2 regions of the Gordonia sp. Z-3 genome follow, and region 2 is predicted to be linked to the other one. Evidence: riboswitches for the same ligand, from Rfam matches in the RefSeq annotation. Region 2 holds a riboswitch; the other holds the start of a gene.

Region 1 (9,718 bases), on a different contig from region 2:
GAAGAGTTCATCCTCCGAAACGTCGAGTCGTATCACGTTTACGACGACTCATTCCGCTACCTGTTCAACAGCTATTACGAGGCGGTCGGCGACCGGCACCCACGCCCCGAACGCGGGTTGGTCACCCGACCGGGTGTCGCCGACGTCGGGCTCTACCGCGAGTACGTCGACCGCGCGATGGTTGATGCGCTGGAACGCGGGGTACTCGACGACGATGCGTTGGCCTTGCTCGAGCTGGGATGCAATCACGAGCAGCAACATCAGGAACTGCTCTTGATGGACATCAAGCACCTGTTCTCCACACATGCCTTCGATCCGGTCTACGTGGATCGCGACATCGACGAGCCCGGTGAACCCGGTCCGCTCACCTGGCGCTCGGTGGCCGGCGGTGTCACCGAAGTGGGAGCAACGCCGGGATCTGCCGGCTTCAGCTACGACAACGAGGGTCCCCGACATCGGGTCTTCCTGGAGGACTTCGAGATCGCCGAGCGGGCGGTGACCAACGCCGAATGGTTGGCGTTCATGGCCGACGACGGCTATCGGCGCCCCGAACTCTGGTTGTCCGACGGCTGGGCGCACATCACGCAAACCGGTTGGCAGGCACCGGAATACTGGCGCCTGGTGGATGGGGAGTGGACCACCTTCACTCTATCTGGCCGACGTCAGCTGGTCGCCGACGAACCGGTGGTGCACGTGTCGTTCTACGAGGCCGACGCATTTGCCCGGTGGGCCGGCGCGCGGCTACCCACCGAGTTCGAATGGGAGGCAGCCGCCGAGACCGGCGACAGCGCACGTGGACAGCTACTCGACGTGGGACGTTGCCATCCCGGGAGAGCCGGCGCCACCATGATCGGCGACGTGTGGGAGTGGACGGCCAGCGCCTATCTGCCCTACCCGGGATTCGTGCCCGCCAACGGCGCGGTCGGCGAGTACAACGGGAAGTTCATGTGCGACCAGCATGTACTGCGCGGTGCGAGCGCGGTGACCCCACCCGGGCACGAGCGCATCACCTACCGTAACTTCTTTCCGGCCTCGGCGCGGTGGGCCTTCTCCGGTCTGCGACTGGCCCGATGACCGCCGACGCCGGTCGTCAACTCGCCGACGACGCCGCCGACGGATTGTGGTCCGATCCGCCGACCCTGCCCACCAAGTGGCTCTACGACGAGCGGGGCAGCCTGCTCTTCGACGAAATCACCCGGTTGCCGGAGTATTACCCGACGCGTCGGGAGACGTCGATCCTGTACGCACGTGCCACCGAGATCGCTGCGCTGACCGATGCGGCGACCATGGTGGAATTCGGGTCGGGCACCTCCACCAAGACACGCTTGCTGTTGGCGGCGTTCGCCGACCGGGCCGAGGCCACGGGGCGTCGATTCACCTATGTGCCGCTCGATGTCAGCACCGAGATCCTGGAATCCTCGGCCGCCGAACTCGCCCGCGACTACCCGGATATCGACATCGAACCGGCGGTCGCTGATTTCACCGCGCCCGACCTCGCCTTGCCGGCCTCGGACGGTCCGCGGATTGCGGTGTTCCTCGGGGGCACCATCGGCAACTTCGACGACGCGATGCGCGCCACCTTCCTGGGCCGCCTGGCCAAGGCGCTCGATCCGGGAGACTACTTCCTGCTGGGCGCCGACCTCATCAAGGACACTGGCCGACTTGTGGCGGCCTACAACGACAAAGCCGGTGTGACGGCCGATTTCAATCGGAACATGATCGAGGTGCTCCGCCGCGGGCTCGACGCCGACGGACTCTACGTCGACGACTTCGACCACATTGCCCGGTGGAACCCGGTGCAGCACCGCATCGAGATGTGGCTGCGTGCCCGCCGCGATGTCGACGTGCGGTTCCGCGGCCTGGACCGGAATTGGCAGCTCGAGCGCGGTGCCGAGGTCCTCACCGAAATCAGCACCAAGTTCGATCGCTCGACACTCGCCGACGAACTGGCTCAGGCCGGGGTCGTGGTGGAGCGGCAGTGGACCGACGATCACGACGACTTCCTAGTGACGCTCAGTCGGCGCTGAGCAGGTCGCGGACCTGCGGGATTACTTGGGTGCCGTACAGTTCGACGCTGCGCATCAGATGCTCGTGAGGCAGTGTGCCGTGTGAGTACTTGAGGTCGAAGCGGTTGAGCCCCAGTGTCTTCGCGGTTGCCGCGATCTTGCGGGCCACGGTGTCGGGAGAGCCCACATGGAGCGCGCCGGCCGGGCCCGCGGCGCGCTCGAACTCGATCCGGGTGGGTGGCGGCCAGCCTCGTTCGCGGCCGATCCGGGTCATGTAGGTCCGGTAATGCGGCCAGAGCTGTTCGCGTGCCAGCTCGTCGGTGTCGGCGATGTGGCCGGGGGAGTGGACTCCCACCGGCAGATCGGTGGGCTGCTCGAGTTCACCGAGCGCACGGCGGTACAGATCGGTGTAGGGCGTGAACCGGGCGGGATCGCCCCCGATGATCGCCAGCATCAGCGGCAGACCGTGCGTCGCGGCGCGGATCACCGACTCCGGACTCCCGCCGACCGCGATCCAGGTTGGCAGCGGCGCCGACGACAACCCCGGGTACACCGACTGTCCGGTCAGCGGAGTGCGGGTCGCACCCGACCAGGTCACCGGTTCGCCCGTCCGCAGCTGGGCGAACAGCGACAGTTTGTCGGTGAACAACTCCTCATAATCGGCGAGGTCGTAGCCGAACAGGGGAAACGACTCGGTGAACGATCCGCGCCCGAGAATCACTTCGGCGCGGCCATCCGACAACGCGTCCACGGTGGCGAAACGCTCGAATACCCGGATCGGGTCGTCGGAACTGAGTACGGTCACCGCCGAGCCCAACCGCATCCGGTGGGTCGCAACGGCGATGGCACCGAGGACCACTTCGGGTGCCGAGACGGCGTAGTCGTCGCGGTGGTGTTCCCCGACTCCGAAGAAGTCGACACCCACCTCGTCGGCGAGGACTGCTTGTGCCACGACGTCACGGATGGTCTGTGCCGCAGACACCGCATTCCCGTCGTCGTCAACCGTCACGTCGCCGAAAGTATCGAGGCCGAGTTCCATGGGAGCACCCTAGCTTTGCCGGTCAATGCGCACTGCGTGAGCGCAGCTGTGAGAAGCTATGGAACGCAGCGTCGGACACCCCGACGTCACCTACCGGCTAAGGAGTATGCCCGATGTGGGACTCGTTCTGGGACTTCATCTGGTACACGATCGTCATTTTCGCGTTCGTGGCCTATCTGATCGTCCTCTGGCACATCATCATCGACCTCTTCCGTGACAAGTCCTCCGGCTGGATCAAGGCCGTGTGGATCATCTTCCTGATCCTGCTGCCGTACATCACCGCAATCGTCTACCTGCTGGTCAAGGGCCGCGGTATGGCAGAGCGTCAGAATGAGGCGGTCAAGGAGGCCAAGCAGGCCACCGACAGCTACATCCAGTCGGTCGCCACGGCCAAGAGCCCGGCCGAGCAGATCGCCGACGCCAAGCAGTTGCTGGACTCCGGCACCATCACCCAGCAGGAGTTCGATTCGCTGAAGGCGAAGGCGCTCAGCTAGCTTTCGCGCCGACGGAACCCTGTTTTTCGCCGACAGCACCCTGTTTCGCGCCGACAGAACCCTGTTTCGCGCCGACGGCATCTGGTTCTGTCGGCTGCCGTGCTGGGCGCGTGTGAGGGTGAGGTTGCGGGGCGCGGGGCGCGGGGCGCGGGGCGCCTGTCAGGTCCCGAATGGGTTCGCGGTGTGGCCGACGAGATCGGCAACCGAATCGATCACCCGGGTGGCCCGATAGGGGAACAGTTCCACCGACGTGGGAGTCGATATGCCGGACAGGACCAGGATGGTCTCCAGCCCGGCCTCCATGCCGGAGATGACGTCGGTGTCCATCCGATCGCCGATCATCAGGGTGTGCTCGGAATGCACACCGATCTGCCGCAGCGCTGAGCGCATCATCAGCGGATTCGGCTTGCCCACGTAATACGGTTCGCGGCCGGTGGCCCGGGTGATCAGGGCGGCCACGGCGCCTGTCGCAGGGAGCGAGCCGGCCGCCGACGGCCCGGTGGCGTCGGGGTTGGTCGCGATGAACCGGGCCCCGCGTTCCACCAGGCGGATGGCCGTGGTGATCGCCTCGAACGAGTACGTCCGAGTCTCCCCGAGTACGACGTAGTCGGGGTCCGAATCGGTGATCACGTAGCCGATCTCGTGTAGCGCCGTGGTGAGACCCGACTCGCCGACGACGTACGCCGATCCGCCCGGGCGCTGGGACTCCAGGAACCGGGCAGTGGCCAGTGCCGACGTCCAGATCGACTCCTCGGGAATGTCCAAGCCGGTGCGCAGCAGGCGTGCCCGCAGGTCGCGCGGGGTACGGATCGAGTTGTTGGTCAACACGATGAACGGGACATCGTTGGCGCGCAGCTCGGCCAGGAACTCGTCGGCGCCGGGGATCAAGTGTTCTTCGCGGACGAGAACACCGTCCATGTCCATCAGATAGTTCCAGCTCATGTACCGCATTATGGCCGGGCTCGGCAATGGCCGCGTCGAACCCTCGAAATGCGCCCCCTGGGCTGTTTCGCTGGGGTGCATTTCGGTCGTGGGTGCCGCGTTCGCCGCGGCGGTCAGTCGGGACGCTCTGACACCCGCCACAGCGGGTTGACCGGACCGTGCCCGGCCCCAAGCGGGTAGGCGGCCTCGAGTCCCCGGGTCACCCACCGCTTGGCGAAGTCGATCGCGTCGGGCACGGGATAACCGTGCGCGAGCGCACCGGCGGTGGCCGCCGCGAGGGTGTCCCCGGCGCCATGATCGTGCCCGGTCTCGATGCGTGGATGGGCGAACTCGTGAAAGTGCTCGCCGTCGAACAGCAGGTCGGGGCTCTGGGCCGACGTGCGCAGGTGTCCGCCCTTGACCAGCGCCCATTGTGCCCCCAGCGCGTGCAAGGCGCGGGCCGCGTCCTGTTGCGACGCGGCGTCGACGACGTCGATGCCGGTGATCAGCCGCACCTCGTCGAGGTTCGGCGTCACCACGGTGGCGATGGGGAACAAGGTGGAGCGCAACGTCTCCAGGGCTTCGGCAGCCAACAAGGGGTCACCGTGCATCGACGCACACACCGGGTCGACGACCAGCGGGACGGGCCGATCGCGACCGATGCCGAGCTCGCCGCATGCCGCGGCGACGGCCTCGATGATCGGTGCCGAGGCCAGCATCCCGGTCTTGGCCGCCCCGACGCCGATGTCGGTGACCACGCTGTGCATCTGCGCGGCCACCGTCGCCGGCGCGATCTCCGCAAAATCCTGCACGCCCACCGTGTTCTGCACCGTCACCGCTGTCACGGCGACGCAGGCATGCAGTCCGAGAAGCGCGAAGGTGCGCATGTCGGCCTGGATGCCGGCGCCGCCGCCCGAATCCGAACCGGCGATGGTGAGAACCCGTCGCGGCGTCACACCGGGTGGCGCCGTGGGTAATCGGAGGTCATCGGTCATCAGGTGGGGGAGCCTCCGGCCGCGGCCTCCAACGGTAGATAGACCCGGTTGCCGTGCTCGGCGAACTCCGCCGACTTGGCGGCCATCTCCTCGGCGATCTTGCGGTCGATGTCCTCGGCGGTCACCAGGCCGTTCTGCTCGGCGTAGTCGCGCACATCCTGCGAGATGCGCATCGAGCAGAACTTCGGCCCGCACATCGAGCAGAAGTGCGCGGTCTTGGCCGGTTCGGCGGGCATCGTCTCGTCGTGATATTCGCGTGCGGTATCCGGATCGAGGGCCAAGTTGAACTGGTCGGTCCAGCGGAACTCGAAGCGCGCCTTGGACAGTGCGTCGTCACGCGCCTGCGCGCCCGGATGCCCCTTGGCGAGGTCGGCGCTGTGAGCGGCGATCTTGTAGGTGATCACACCGACCTTGACGTCATCGCGATTGGGTAGTCCCAGATGCTCTTTGGGCGTCACGTAGCACAGCATCGCGGTGCCGGCCTGCGCGATCATCGCGGCGCCGATGGCCGAGGTGATGTGGTCATAGGCAGGTGCGATGTCGGTGGCCAACGGTCCGAGCGTGTAGAACGGCGCCTCTTCGCACAACTCTTCTTCGAGTCGCACGTTCTCGGCGATCTTGTGCATCGGTACGTGGCCCGGTCCTTCGATCATCACCTGCACACCATGCGATTTGGCGATCGTGGTGAGTTCGCCAAGGGTGCGGAGCTCGGCGAACTGCGCCTCGTCGTTGGCGTCGGCGATCGAGCCGGGCCGCAGACCGTCACCCAGCGAGAAGGTGATGTCGTAGCGGGCGAAGATCTCGCAAAGCTCCTCGTAGTGGGTGTAGAGGAACGACTCCTGGTGATGCGCCAGACACCAGGCGGCCATGATGGATCCGCCGCGCGAGACGATGCCGGTGACCCGCCGGGCCGCGAGCGGCACATACCGCAGCAACACCCCGGCGTGCACGGTCATGTAGTCCACGCCCTGCTCGGCCTGCTCGATCACGGTGTCGCGGTAGATCTCCCACGTCAGCTTGGTGGGATCACCGTTGACCTTCTCCAGCGCCTGATAGATCGGCACCGTGCCAACCGGGACCGGGGAGTTGCGCATGATCCATTCGCGGGTCATGTGGATGTCGCGACCTGTGGACAGGTCCATGATGGTGTCGGCGCCCCATCGGGTGGCCCACACCATCTTCTCCACCTCCTCGGCGATCGAACTGGTGACTGCCGAATTTCCGATGTTGGCGTTGACCTTCACCGCGAACCGCTTGCCGATGATCATCGGTTCGGATTCGGGATGACGGTGATTGGCGGGGATCACCGCACGTCCTGCGGCGACCTCGGCACGCACGAGTTCCACCTCGACACCCTCACGTGCGGCGATGAAGCGCATCTCGTCGGTGACGATGCCGGCGCGTGCCCACGCCAGCTGCGTCGACGCCCCGTTCACTGGTTCGGGTCGGTGCCACGCATCGCGAGTCGGCGGCAATCCGTGCTCCACGTCGATGGTCGCGGTCACGTCGGTGTATGGACCGGACGTGTCGTAGACGTCGAGGTGCTCGCCGTTGGTCAGCTGGATGCGTCGCGCCGGAACCCGGAGATGATCGATCTCGCGGTAGTGCTTGCTGCTTCCCTCGATCGGCCCCTGGGTGACAGTCGAGACGGCAGTTTCGGATACACGTGTTCCCATGATGCGACTTCCTACGCCGGCATTACCCGGACAGGTTCAGGCGGTCGGCGACCGTCCCGTCGCCATCTCAGCCCCCGGTGATCGTGGGAGCCCCCGCGTGTTCAATTTGTCGATCGCGGCGTCCGCCGGGATCAGCACCACCCTACGACGTCGCGGTGCTCGGTGCGGGCCGGGGGCCGCGACCGACAACCTACGCCATCGTAGGGTAGCCTGTGACAGGGATCACATAGGGTCCTACGTCGGTGTCGGGAGGGGAGCCCCGCCGCCGGCGATCCGCCGCGTTCAGGAGGGATTGTGCAGAGGAAGCATCAGCATCGACCACCACAGTCTGCGCAGGCGATTCTGCAGCAGATCGCCCAGGTGGTCCACAATCCCGACCGCGACAGGTTCGAGCTGTGGGTGGCCGGCGACCTCGTCGGCGTGCTCGGGTACAGCACCGAGGTCAGCGAGGGAAAACCGACAATCACGATCCTGCACACCGTGCTCTACGACGAATACACCGGCCACGGTCTCGGCACCCGCCTGATGGTCGGGGCCATCGCGTATGTGCGTGACCAAGGAGCTCGGCTGAGGCCGGTCTGCTCGTTCACCAAGTCGTACCTCGATTCCCATCCGGGGATCGTGCCGCTGGCGCCGGCGTGAGCGCAGCCTAAGTTAGGCTACCCTGACGGAAGTTGCTGTCGAGGGAAGGCCGTGTCACATGGCGGAACAGACCAAGTCCAAGTCGCGCGGGTGGCAGGGCGCCGTCCTCAAGCTCATGGGTGCCGACGACTACGAGCTCACCGTGACCAGCAATGAACCGGTCACCGACGACTACATCCGGCTTGGCTTCACCGGTGGCGGCCTGCTCGCCGACCGCCCGGTCCACCCGACGATGTGGCTGCGCATCTGGTTCGAGAACAAGCACGGCAAGCTCCATCAGCGCGCCTACACCCTTGTCGATCCGGACCCGGCGACCGACTCGTTCTCCCTCGAGTTCGCCATCCACGACGGCGCAGCCACCCGGTGGGCGCAGTCGGCCCGGCCCGGCGACACCATCTCGTCGACCTTCATGGGGTCGAAGTTCGCCATCGGCGACCCGGCCCCCAAGGGCTGGCTGATCGCGGGCGACACCGCGGCGCTGCCGGCAATCAACTCGCTGCTCGACGCGATCTCCGCGTCGTCGAACCCGTCGGCGCCGGCGACGATCTGGTTCGAGTACGTGCACGAATCCGACACGTCGCTTCCGCTGCGACTGCGCGACCAGGACACCATCAACTGGATCAAGCGTGACGGCACGGCGCTGACCGATGCGGTCCGCGATGCCGCGTTCGACGCCACCGATCATCACGGGTTCGTCGCCCTGGACATGAAGTCCACACGCGCGGTGTCCGGGTTGTTCAAGAACGACTACAAGCTTGGCAAGGCCAACGTGAAGGCCCAGGCCTACTGGCGGGAGAACGGTCCGGCTTCCTGACGACGCCGAGGCGTGAGCCCGGTCACGGCTCCTGCAGCGACCGGACCAGCACCGCCTTGTCGATCTTCCCGACCGCGGTGACCGGCAGGGTGGGCACCACCACCAGGCGGTCGGGCAGTTTGAACGACGCGAGTCCACGTTCGGCGAGGAACGTGCGGACCTCAGGGAGCGTCAGTTCGCGTCCCCGCGGATGATCGTGCGACAGCACCACGGCGGCGCAGATCTTTTCACCCAACGACTCGTCGGCTAGGCCGACGACTGCGGCTGCACGGATCGACTCGTGGGCGAGCAGATTCTCCTCGACGTCATCGGCAGCGACGTTCTCACCGGCCCGCACGATGGTGTCCTTGATCCGGCCGGTCACCGCCAGATGGCCCGACGGCAGTCGGCGTACCCGGTCGCCGGACCGGTAGAAGCCCTCCGGGGTGAACGAGCGTGCATTGTGCTCGTCGGCGCGGTAGTAGCCGCGGATCGTGTACGGACCGCGTACCAGCAGTTCGCCGTCGGTGCCGTCGGGCACGTCGTCACCGTTCTCATCGACCACCCGCACCTCGTCGAACTCCGACATCGGTGCACCCTGCACCGCGTGCACCAACTCGCGGGGGTCGTCGAGGCGGGTGTAGCAGATGAGTCCCTCGGCCATCCCGAACACCTGCTGGACCACGTCGCCCAGTGCGGCATCGAGTGCGACGGCGTCGGGTTCGGCCAGCTTGGCGCCACCCACCTGCAGCAGTCGGAGACTGCTGATGTCGGCGGGTTCCCACTCGGTGGCCGCGCACCACACCTGGGCCAGCGCCGGGACGAGTGCGGTCACGGTGACCCGGTAGCGCTCGATCAGGTCGAAGGTGTTGTCCGGGCTGGGGTTGTCGGTGACGACGGTGTGCCCCCCAACCGTCATCACCCCGAGCATCCCGGGACAACACAGCGGGAAATTGTGGGCACCGGGCAGCGCCACCAAATACGTGTCGGCCGCAGTGAGTTCGGCCACCTCGGCGGAGCGGCGCGCGTTGTAGGCGTAGTCATTGTGGGTCCGCGCGATGAGTTTCGGCAGCCCGGTGGTGCCGCCGGAGATGAGGAACAGTGCCGGCGCGTCCGGGTCGGTGTCCTCGGCCGACGGCAATCTGGTGGTCT
Region 2 (9,718 bases):
CTATCTTTAAGAAACTCCTTGACGTCGAACTGGTGTTCGACCATAGTGGAGTCATGGGAGCTTCGGGGGATCTCACCACCATCACTGATTCTGTTCGTGACCTGCACTTGGGCGACGATATGTCGGGGCGTGCCGCGTTCGATGCGATGACCGCTCTGGTCGTGCTGCGTAATCTGATCGACCATCACGCTGCGACGGTGGTCGGCCATCTGGATCGACTGGGTGTGGCCCGCGATCACGGCCGCAAACTCAGTGAGTTGTTGATCGTGATGGGGCTCGCGCCGGCGGTGGCGACCCGTCTGATCCGGATCGCCGCCGCACGCGAGAAACTGCCGACCCTGGCCGCGCATGCCGCTGATGGGGCGATCTCCGCCGAGCATGTCGACGCGGTGGGTAAAGGGGTCGATCATGTCGGGAAAAGATCGGCGGAACCGCTCGACGATGTGGCGCGTCTAAACATCGTGACCGAACTTCTCGCCCAATTCTTTTCCGGCGCCACCCCCGCCGACATCGGTAAACGTGCGCGTCGTCTGGGCAACCAGGCCGCCGCCGACACCGGTGGGCTACCGGCATCCGAGGACCGCAACCTCAACACGCTCACCCACGATGTCGATGGTGACGGACGGCTGCAGGTGCGCGCCGACCTCAACACCGAGGTCGGCGAAAAATTCTCGGCTGCGATGGAAGAGTTGGCGGCACCGCGTCCCGAACCCGACGGGTCGCCTGATGCCCGCGGCCCGGAGCGCCGCCACGCCGACGCGTTGGAGGCATTACTCGATATCGCTGCCCGTAGTGGTGATGTGGCGTCCGCGCCGCGTCACCGACTGCTGGTGTCGGTGCCCGCTGATACTCCTGATTTGGCCGAGTTGCCGTTCCTGGGGTCGATCACTGAAGCCATGCTGCGCACGTTGACGTGCGACACCACCGCGACGGTCGCGATCGTCGACGGTGAGGCGGTGCCGATGGAGATGAGTAAAGACAAACGCCTGTTCCCAGCCCATCTCCGTAAGGCGTTGCACAAACGCGACGAGTGTTGCATCAAATGCGGTGTGGCGGCCTCCCGCTGCCAAGGCCATCACCTCGTGCATTGGGCTGATGGTGGAATCACGGTGTTGGACAACGGATGTTTGCTGTGCCCGTCGTGTCATGCCGACATCCACCACAACGGGTGGGAGGTGATCATGGGTCACGACCGACATCCCTGGCTCATCCCACCCGCCGCTGTTGACCCGACACGTCGGCCGATACCGGCCTACAACCGACGCACGATGAACCTCGACAACCTACCCGCCGCCGCCTGAGCCACGCTGACCACTTCCCACGCACCCGGCCCCGGTCGGGACCGCAACCGTCCCTTGAGAACTCCATAGAGTGAACCAACGGCGCCGCAACGGTGTCGCGTACCCGACGGCCACATCGGTTGCACAGCAACCCATGTGGTGCGCGATACGCGACACCGTACGCCGGGCGAGCAGCATGCGGGCCCACTGCCCAACCGCAGTTTGCCCCAACCCGCTGGTTGCGTAGCGGCGAGCGAGCCTGCGAGCCCGCCGCGTATCGAAACCGGCTCCACGCCAATGTATTTCGCCATGATCGTCACATCGCGAGGTATTATTCAGGCGCGTTGCGGCGAGGACGCCCGAGCCCAGAAGCGCTTCGGGATACGGCCGGCGCCGGCGGCATGACGCCCGGCGATCACCGCGTGCCTCATCGCCGTGGCCATTCGCTCCGGGTCATCAGCGCGCGTGACCGCGGAGGCGAGCAGGACTGCATCGCAACCGATTTCCATGGCGAGAGCGGCGTCGCTCGCAGTGCCGATACCCGCGTCGAGGACCACCGGCACCTGTGCATCTGCGACGATCATCTCGATGTTGTGCGGATTCGCGATACCCAATCCGGTACCGATCGGTGACCCGAGTGGCATCACGGCTGCGACACCGAGATCCTGCAGCCGCCCGGCAAGAACCGGATCGTCGTTGGTGTAGGCCAACACGGCGAAGCCATCGTCGACCAAGGCCCTCGCCGCGTCGATCAGTTCGATCGGGTCGGGTAGCAGGGTACGTTCATCGGACACCACTTCGAGTTTCACCCAATGGGTCTCGACGGCCTCACGGGCGAGCTGTGCGGTCAATACTGCTTCGGCCGTCGTATGGCAACCAGCAGTGTTGGGCAGGATCGCGATGTCGAGGCGGCGCAGCAACTCGATCATCCCGGTACGCGAGTCCGGACTCACACGCCGCAAGGCCACGGTGGTCAGCTCGGTGCCCGACGCCACCAGTGCCCGCTCGAGAACGGCCAGGTTGGAGATCCCACCGGTGCCCATGATGAGCCGAGAAGCGAACTCGCGGTCCGCGATCCGCAGACAGTCAGTGGCCTTCGCGTTCCCGTATAGCGCGGATTCGGCATTCGTATCCGTGGTCGGATCATTCCGCATCGCGCTACCCACCCTGCACCGCCGTGACGATTTCGACACCGGCACCCGCATGCAGGGCCGTGCTCCAGCTCCCCCGGGGAACAACCACGCCGTCGACTGCGACGGCGATACCTCGGTCCGGCAGACCCATACTCCTCAGCAGTTCCGCCACCGAGGCATCGGGCCGCAGGGTCATATCCTCTCCGTTGACGGTGACCGTCATCATCTGTTCACTCCTTGGTTGATGGCGTCGCTCGCGTTCGTGGCCCCGACAGTGCGCCGGCCTGCAGCGCCGCGGAGTACGTCGAGGACCACATGAGCCGTATAGGGCGCCAACAGGATTCCGTTGCGGCCGTGACCGGTGGCAACCAGCACCCGCTCATCGATGCGACGGATGATGGGGAGCCCGTCGACCGAACACGGACGCATGCCGGCACCGGCCTCGGCCAGCTCGTAGGTACGCAGACCGGGCATGAGGTCGACGGCGTCGGACAGCAGGTCCGTCACGCCGCCGACATCGGGGGCAAAGGCCGTCTCGTCGAACGGTTCGTACTGAGTGGCGCCGACAACGACGCCGTCCTGCCGCGGGACCAGATACACCGCCCGACCGTGCATCCGCGCTCGCACCACGTGCGTTGGCGGTGGCACCGACCACGTGGTCCGGCGGAGCCGAAGGATCTCTCCCTTGGCCGCATGCAACGACACCTCCGGCACCAGCGCGGACGTTCCCAATCCCGCGGCGACGAGGATGTCATCGGCGTCGGCCAGCTCGGCGAGATCACTGATCCGCCGCTCGATCACCTCACCACCGGCCGCCAGAAGCGCCTCCCGCAACGCGGCGAGCAATCGACGGTTGTCCACCGCGCCCTCACCGATGGCCAGATAGCCGCTGTGCAGCCGGGAGCTCACGGCCGATTCGAGTCGCCGTATCTCAGTCGGGCCCACCCGGCGCAGGTCGTCCTGGGCGCGCGGTCGGCGGGCCCAGACGAAGTCGGCGAGAGTATCGAGATGTTCGGCGTCGGCGGAGGACGCTGCGACGAACAGCGAGTCGGCGGCTGCCAGAACGCTGTGGCCGCCCAGACGGGACAGCAACTGCGGCCAGCGGCGCACCGACTCGGTGGACAATGCCAGCAGCTCGTCCTCCCCGGGATGCCCTTCACCCAGGGACCCGAGCATGCCCGCCGCCACCCATGCCGCCCGATGCTCGGCGCCGGCGTCAAACACCCGAACCCGCCAACCGGCGTCGGCAGCGGCCAACGCACAGGTCAAGCCGATGACACCGCCACCGATCACCGCCAGCAGGCCGGTGGCGGAGCCGGAATTGTCAGCAATCACGTCCGATCATCCTTCCTTCGCCGGCATTACCCGGATCAGGTCAAACGGTCAGCGGAGGATCGATCCGCACTCTCAGCCCGGCGCACCCCGGGCTCCCGTGTCGTTCCACCCCAGGCTACCGCCGTCGTTCTGGGCGTTGGCACGGCGGTGGCGACCCGGGGCCGCAGTCGTCTCGACTCCCACGGCTAGCGTGGCCACCGTGACCGACACCCGAAGCGCGCGGACCGCGCGGCTCGCCGACGCCCGCCTCTACCTGTGCACCGACGCCCGCCGGGAACGCGGAGATCTCGTCGACTTCGTGTCCGCTGCAGTCGCCGGCGGTGTCGACATCGTCCAGTTACGGGACAAGGGTTCGCCCGGCGAAGCGCAGTTCGGCACCCTCGAGGCCCGAGAGGAACTCGAGATCCTGGCACGTATGCGCGCCATCGCCCACCAGCACGGCGCGATGCTCGCGGTCAACGACCGCGCCGACATCGCCGCACTGTCACGCGCCGATGTCCTGCACGTCGGACAGGGCGACCTGCCCGCCAAGCTGGCCCGCCACATTGCCGGCGCCGACATCGCGATCGGCATCTCCACCCACGACGCAACACAGTTACGCGAAGCGGTCGACGACGACGACGTCGACTACTTCTGCGTCGGGCCGTGCTGGCCCACGCCGACCAAACCCGGCCGGTCCGCCCCCGGCCTGGGCCTCGTCCGTCAGGCAGCGGCGGTCGCGACCGAGAAGCCGTGGTTCGCCATCGGCGGCATCGACGCCGACCGGCTCACTGCGGTGACCGATGCCGGAGCCCGCCGGGCAGTGGTGGTCCGCGCGATCACCGCCGCCGACGATCCACGCACGGCCGCCACGCAGTTGCGTGGTGCGCTGTAGGACGTTGCGCCGACAACGCAGTTGCCGCGTCGCAACTGCGCGGTCTATCGTGGTCGCCATCATGTTGTGCATGCAGAACGCGCTCGTAACCCGCCGCAGCGGGGTCTGAATCTGACCGACCCCCCGCTGCGGGGTCGTTGCGCATCTGCCCGTCGGTCGCTCCTCGACCGGACAGGCGAATTCCATGCACACCATCCGACGCACAACACATCCACGCACCGATCCGTTCGCGGCTCGGTTCGGTCAGTCGCTGCCACGCGGCATGCGCGAGGAGGCGACCGGCCTGAGCTGGGAAGGCTTCCTCGCCGAGTACGCCCCGACCGGGGCGATCCGGCTGGGCACCTGGTCGACCCGACGGGACCGAGAAGACCTGGTCACCTGCCAGGCCACCATCGCCCACGCCGACAAGATCATGTCGTTACAGGCGACCGCCGCCGGCCCGATCGGGGCAATGACGTCGATGTTGCACGACATCGGGGCGCCGGTCCAGATCGCCGGACTCCATCAGCGCGAGGTCGCCGGGACCGTCATCACATTCCTGCTGTGCGAACACGACGACCGCCGATGCTGGGCGTACGGCACCGGCCAGACCGCCGACGAAGCCAACGTCCGCGCACTCATCGCCGGGGCCAACCGGCTCCGGCCGACGCAGTGACCGGCGGTGGCCCGATCCCAAAACTGGGCCCGACTGCAGAATTGGGCCCGATTCTCAGCTCCGCGGATCGAGAGCGTTGATGCGTTCCTGCAGCATCGGCCAAGCATTCTCGAAACCCGGATGCAACGGCAACTCGGAGATGTCGTCCTCGCGCACCCAGCGCAGCTCAGCGGACTCGAAGTTCGCCACGGTGTCCACCGGTTGATCAACCTCTGCGATCACCGTGGTGTACGTCCACCCGCTGGGCGCCTGGTGGGTGACGATCGCGGCAACCACCCGCAGCGCGCTGTCCCCGATACCGGCTTCCTCGTCGGCCTCGCGGATCGCCGTGTCGATCGCACTCTCATGAGAGTCGCGGGCACCTCCGGGCAAACCCCAGGTACCGCCCTGGTGCGACCACACCGCCCGGTGCTGGAGCAGGATCCCGGTGGACCCGTCGGACAGCGGCGCGCGCAGCAGCAGTCCTGCCGCACCATTGCGGCCCCAGTAGCGCGAACCGTCCGGATCGACCACCCAACCGTCGCCGTCTCCGCGCACTCTGCCTCCTGCTGCTCGTCGTCGCCCCGACTCTCCAACCGTGCGGCCCGGACGTCGTCCACCGTATGTGAGGCGGCCGGTACTGGCCAGAGTGCGAACGTGGAATTCACTCCGCCGACCCGATCCGCCTCTGGTCGACTCCCCCGCCGACCCGATCCGCCCGCAATCCGAGAAGTGCGGGGACACGGCACCGCACGTCGAGCCGGGCGCGCACCCGAGGACTAGGGTTGAGGCAGATGTCCGAACCGTGTCCTCGAGCTTTCGACGCAACGCCGGACATCGCGTTTCGCCTCTTGCCGAGAGACGAAACATATGGACTGCACGCGGCGACAGACAAGGTGGAGACCGTGAACCCGACGCCGGCGCGACCGGCACGATCGGAAAGTGACGCCGGAAATATGGAGAGTTCGGAAGGAACCTGACGTGACCGGCGACGTCTCGCCCATGAGGACCGCGCTCACGCGTGCGGGCCGGACCATCCGGCCCAGTCCCACGGCGCCTCCGATCCGACAGGTGCTCTCCGACCGCCGCAATCTCGTCACCTCGACACGCCAGCGGGCACAGTCGCCGCTGACGACGCTGCGCCACTACTCGGTCACCAGTCCGGGAAAACTCATCCTGATCCTTGTGGTGCTCGCGATCTCGTGTGTGGCCACCGGTCTGTACGCCTCGACAACGTTGGAAGACCGCACCCAGACACTTCGGCTGATGATCGATCGCACCGAGCCGCTCGCCGAAGCCTCCCAGGTTCTCTACAGTTCACTGTCGATCGCCGATGCCTCGGCCAACTCGGCGTTCATCTCCGGCGGCCTGGAATCGCCGGAGTTGCGGACGCGATACGCCGACGCGCTCGCCACCGCGTCGTCGTCGCTGATCATCGCGGCCGGGTCCTCCGAAGAGGTCGAGCGAGCCACCAGCGCGGCCGCCTCTCGCGAGATCGACTCGGACCTCAACACCCTGGCCATCAGCATCCCGGTATACAGCGGCCTCGTGGAAGTCGCCCGGACCAACAACCGTCTCGGCAACCCGGTCGGCTCGGCGTACCTCGGCGAGGCGTCGAACATGATGCAGGAGAAGATCCTGCCGGCCGCCCAGCGCCTGTACCAGCGTCGGTCGATGGCAATCGCCGATCCGCAGAGTGCGCTGACGAAGCCACCGTGGGGTGTGTACATCGCGTTGGTCGCCTTGGTCGTCGGGCTCTTGGCCACCAGCCGCTATCTGGTCAGGCGCACTCGACGTCGATTCAACGTCGGTGTGTTGTCGGCCTTGATCGCAGTCGTCGTGGGGACGGTGTGGCTGCTGACCTCCGGTTTGATGTCGGTGGCCGCCACCAACAACGCGCGCGTGGACGGGGCGGCCCCACTGCGCGAACTCACCTCGGCACGCATTCTCACCCAGCAGGCGCGGTCGGCGGAGACGCTGTCATTGGTGCGCCGCGGTGACCAAGAAGATCAGGACCGCACATTCACCGACACCACCGCCGCCATCGAGCGGCTGATCGACCGGGTGGAGCGCGAGCGCGGTGACTCCAGCGTCGTCACCGACGCGCAGATCTACAACGCCAACTATGTGCTCGACCGCTGGCGTGAACTCGATGCGCAGGTCCGCGCACAGATGTCGGCAGGTGACTTCGCACAGGCCCGCACGATGACGATGGGCGACGGGCGCAACACCACCGCGCAGGCCTACCGCGACCTCGACCGCGCGCTCGTCGACAGCATCACCACCACCCGCCAGGCCTTCCGCGACGACATCAACACCGCCCAACGTGTCCTCGGCTTCACTGGCTCCGGCATCCTCGGACTGACCTTGTTCGCCGGCGCCGCGGTGGTGATCGGACTGATCCCGCGTATCCGGGAGTACCGATGATCGACCGGTTCGAGGTTCGGGTACGCATCAAGAAGCTGACGACGTCGGCGGTACTGGTCCTGGCGGTGGGTGCCGCCGCCACCGGCTGCGCCCGGTTCCCCGCACCGGAATCGCCGCCACCGGTCGCGTTCGGAGCACGTCCGCTGCCTCCCGGTGCGCAGACCGATGTGCCGCGCGAGCCGGTGCCGACCTCGCAGAACTGCGACGCGACGGTGAGCCTGCGCCCCGGTGCGATGCCACCCCCCGGCCAGATGCCGCGGGGCAGCACGATGGCGGAGATCCTGGAGAGCGGGCGGCTCATCGTCGGACTCGACATCGGCAGCAATCTGTTCAGTTTCCGCGACCCGATCAGCGGCGACATCCAGGGATTCGACGTCGACATCGCGCGCGCGATCTCGCAAGCCATCTTCGGCGACGAAGCCACCATCGAGTTCCGGGTGCTCAGTTCCGCCGACCGCACCCAGGCGCTCGCCGACCACTCCGTCGACGTGGTGGTGAAGACGATGAGCATCACGTGTGACCGGCTGCAGGATGTGTCGTTCTCAACCCCTTACTACGTTGCCTACCAACGCATTCTGTCGACCCGCAACTCCGGTGTCACCGAACCTCGGCAACTCGTCGGCAAACGCGTGTGCGCCGCCCGGGGCGCCACCTCCATCGGCCGAATACAGGCCATCGTGCCGCGCGTCAGAATGGTCACCACCACCACGTGGGCCGATTGCCTGGTGATGATGCAACAGGGTCAGGCCGACGCGGTCAGCACCGACGACGCCATCCTCGCCGGCCTCGCCGAACAGGACCCGTGGGTGCAACTCGTGGGGCCTAGTCTCGGCGTGGAGTACTACGGTGTCGGAATCCCGAAGGGCCAAGACGACATGGTGCGTTTCGTGAACGGAGTCCTCGAACAGCTCCGCAGCTCAGGACAGTGGCAAGAGATGTACGACCGCTGGTTGTCGATCCTGGGGCCGAGTAACGGACCGCCACAACCGGTGTACAGAGACTGACGGCATGACCGATGAGGAGACGACGGGGAGCATCCGACCGAGCGGCACTGGCCGATCGAGGTGACGTGCTGAGATGACAGGCTGAGATGACAGACGAGGAGTATCGCCCGCAGGCGCCGGCGTCCACAGCGGACGCGGGCGGGGCCGAGGTGGGCACGCAGGCGGTGAGCCGCGATGAGCTCTGCGACGACGAGCCCGCCGACGTGGGTACCCAGGCGGCGTCGGCCGCCGATCTCGACGTCGGCACCCAGCAGGCGTCGGTTGACGATCTCGATGTCGGCACCCAGCAGGCGTCGGTTGACGATCTCGATGTCGGCACCCAGCAGGCCACCCTCGGCGATCTCGACGTCGGAACCCAGTACGCCGACGTTGGGAACGCAGATGACCAGGAAGACGGACCCACCGACCGGGTGTCGGGACGGTCCGGACCGACGATCCCGACCGACGTTATCTCCGCCCTCGGCTCAGGTCGGCGACTGGTGCCGCGCAACCGATCGATGGTGCACGATCGTCGTCTGGGCAGTGGACTCGTCGAGTTGCCCAAGATCACCGACATCGAGCCCGCAGATGCGGTGCTGACCCACCCGGTCATCGCGGAGAGCAAACGCACGTGCTGGCGATGTGGAAAACCGGTCGGACGCACCTCCGGTCCCGGTCAGGGCGATCTCACCGGCGAGTGCCCGCACTGCGGGGTGCGGTATTCGTTCGTGCCCGGCCTCGAGCAGGGCACACTGGTTGCCGACCAGTACGAGATCGCCGGTGCCATCGCACATGGCGGCCTCGGCTGGATCTATCTGGCCATCGACCGCAACGTCTCCGACCGCCCCGTCGTGCTCAAGGGTCTGCTCAATTCGTCGGACTCCGAGGCGCAGGCAGTGGCTGTCGCCGAACGACAGTTCCTCGCGTCGGTGAACCACCCCGGCATCGTCAAGATCTACAACTTCGTGGAGCACGTCAACGAATTCGGTGACCGTTTCGGCTACATCGTGATGGAGTACATCGGCGGGCAGACCCTCAAACAGATCACTGCC

Evidence for each region. Region 2 has a riboswitch for thiamine pyrophosphate ahead of thiO (glycine oxidase ThiO). Riboswitches for the same ligand answer to the same signal wherever they lie in the genome.
Region 1: it holds a riboswitch for thiamine pyrophosphate, as region 2 does, so the genes downstream of both, thiC (phosphomethylpyrimidine synthase ThiC) here and thiO (glycine oxidase ThiO) in region 2, are expected to answer to the same signal.

The regions. Positions count from the first base shown of each region.
Region 1 is NZ_JAZARS010000011.1:143,904-153,621, forward strand. Features, by position in the region: gene egtB (ergothioneine biosynthesis protein EgtB) at 1-1,074, shown strand, start outside; gene egtD (L-histidine N(alpha)-methyltransferase) at 1,071-2,027, shown strand; gene VX037_RS14690 (LLM class flavin-dependent oxidoreductase) at 2,014-3,045, opposite strand; gene VX037_RS14695 (SHOCT domain-containing protein) at 3,159-3,539, shown strand; gene VX037_RS14700 (HAD-IIA family hydrolase) at 3,699-4,481, opposite strand; gene thiD (bifunctional hydroxymethylpyrimidine kinase/phosphomethylpyrimidine kinase) at 4,595-5,455, opposite strand; gene thiC (phosphomethylpyrimidine synthase ThiC) at 5,455-7,131, opposite strand; TPP riboswitch at 7,123-7,238, opposite strand; gene VX037_RS14715 (GNAT family N-acetyltransferase) at 7,426-7,773, shown strand; gene VX037_RS14720 (siderophore-interacting protein) at 7,832-8,587, shown strand; gene VX037_RS14725 ((2,3-dihydroxybenzoyl)adenylate synthase) at 8,610-9,718, opposite strand, start outside.
Region 2 is NZ_JAZARS010000024.1:17,295-27,012, reverse strand. Features, by position in the region: gene VX037_RS21775 (HNH endonuclease) at 54-1,301, shown strand; gene VX037_RS21770 (thiazole synthase) at 1,616-2,434, opposite strand; gene thiS (sulfur carrier protein ThiS) at 2,439-2,636, opposite strand; gene thiO (glycine oxidase ThiO) at 2,636-3,745, opposite strand; TPP riboswitch at 3,743-3,857, opposite strand; gene thiE (thiamine phosphate synthase) at 3,939-4,622, shown strand; gene VX037_RS21750 (hypothetical protein) at 4,807-5,277, shown strand; gene VX037_RS21745 (NUDIX hydrolase) at 5,332-5,814, opposite strand; gene VX037_RS21740 (hypothetical protein) at 6,238-7,683, shown strand; gene VX037_RS21735 (transporter substrate-binding domain-containing protein) at 7,680-8,687, shown strand; gene VX037_RS21730 (serine/threonine-protein kinase) at 8,774-9,718, shown strand, end outside.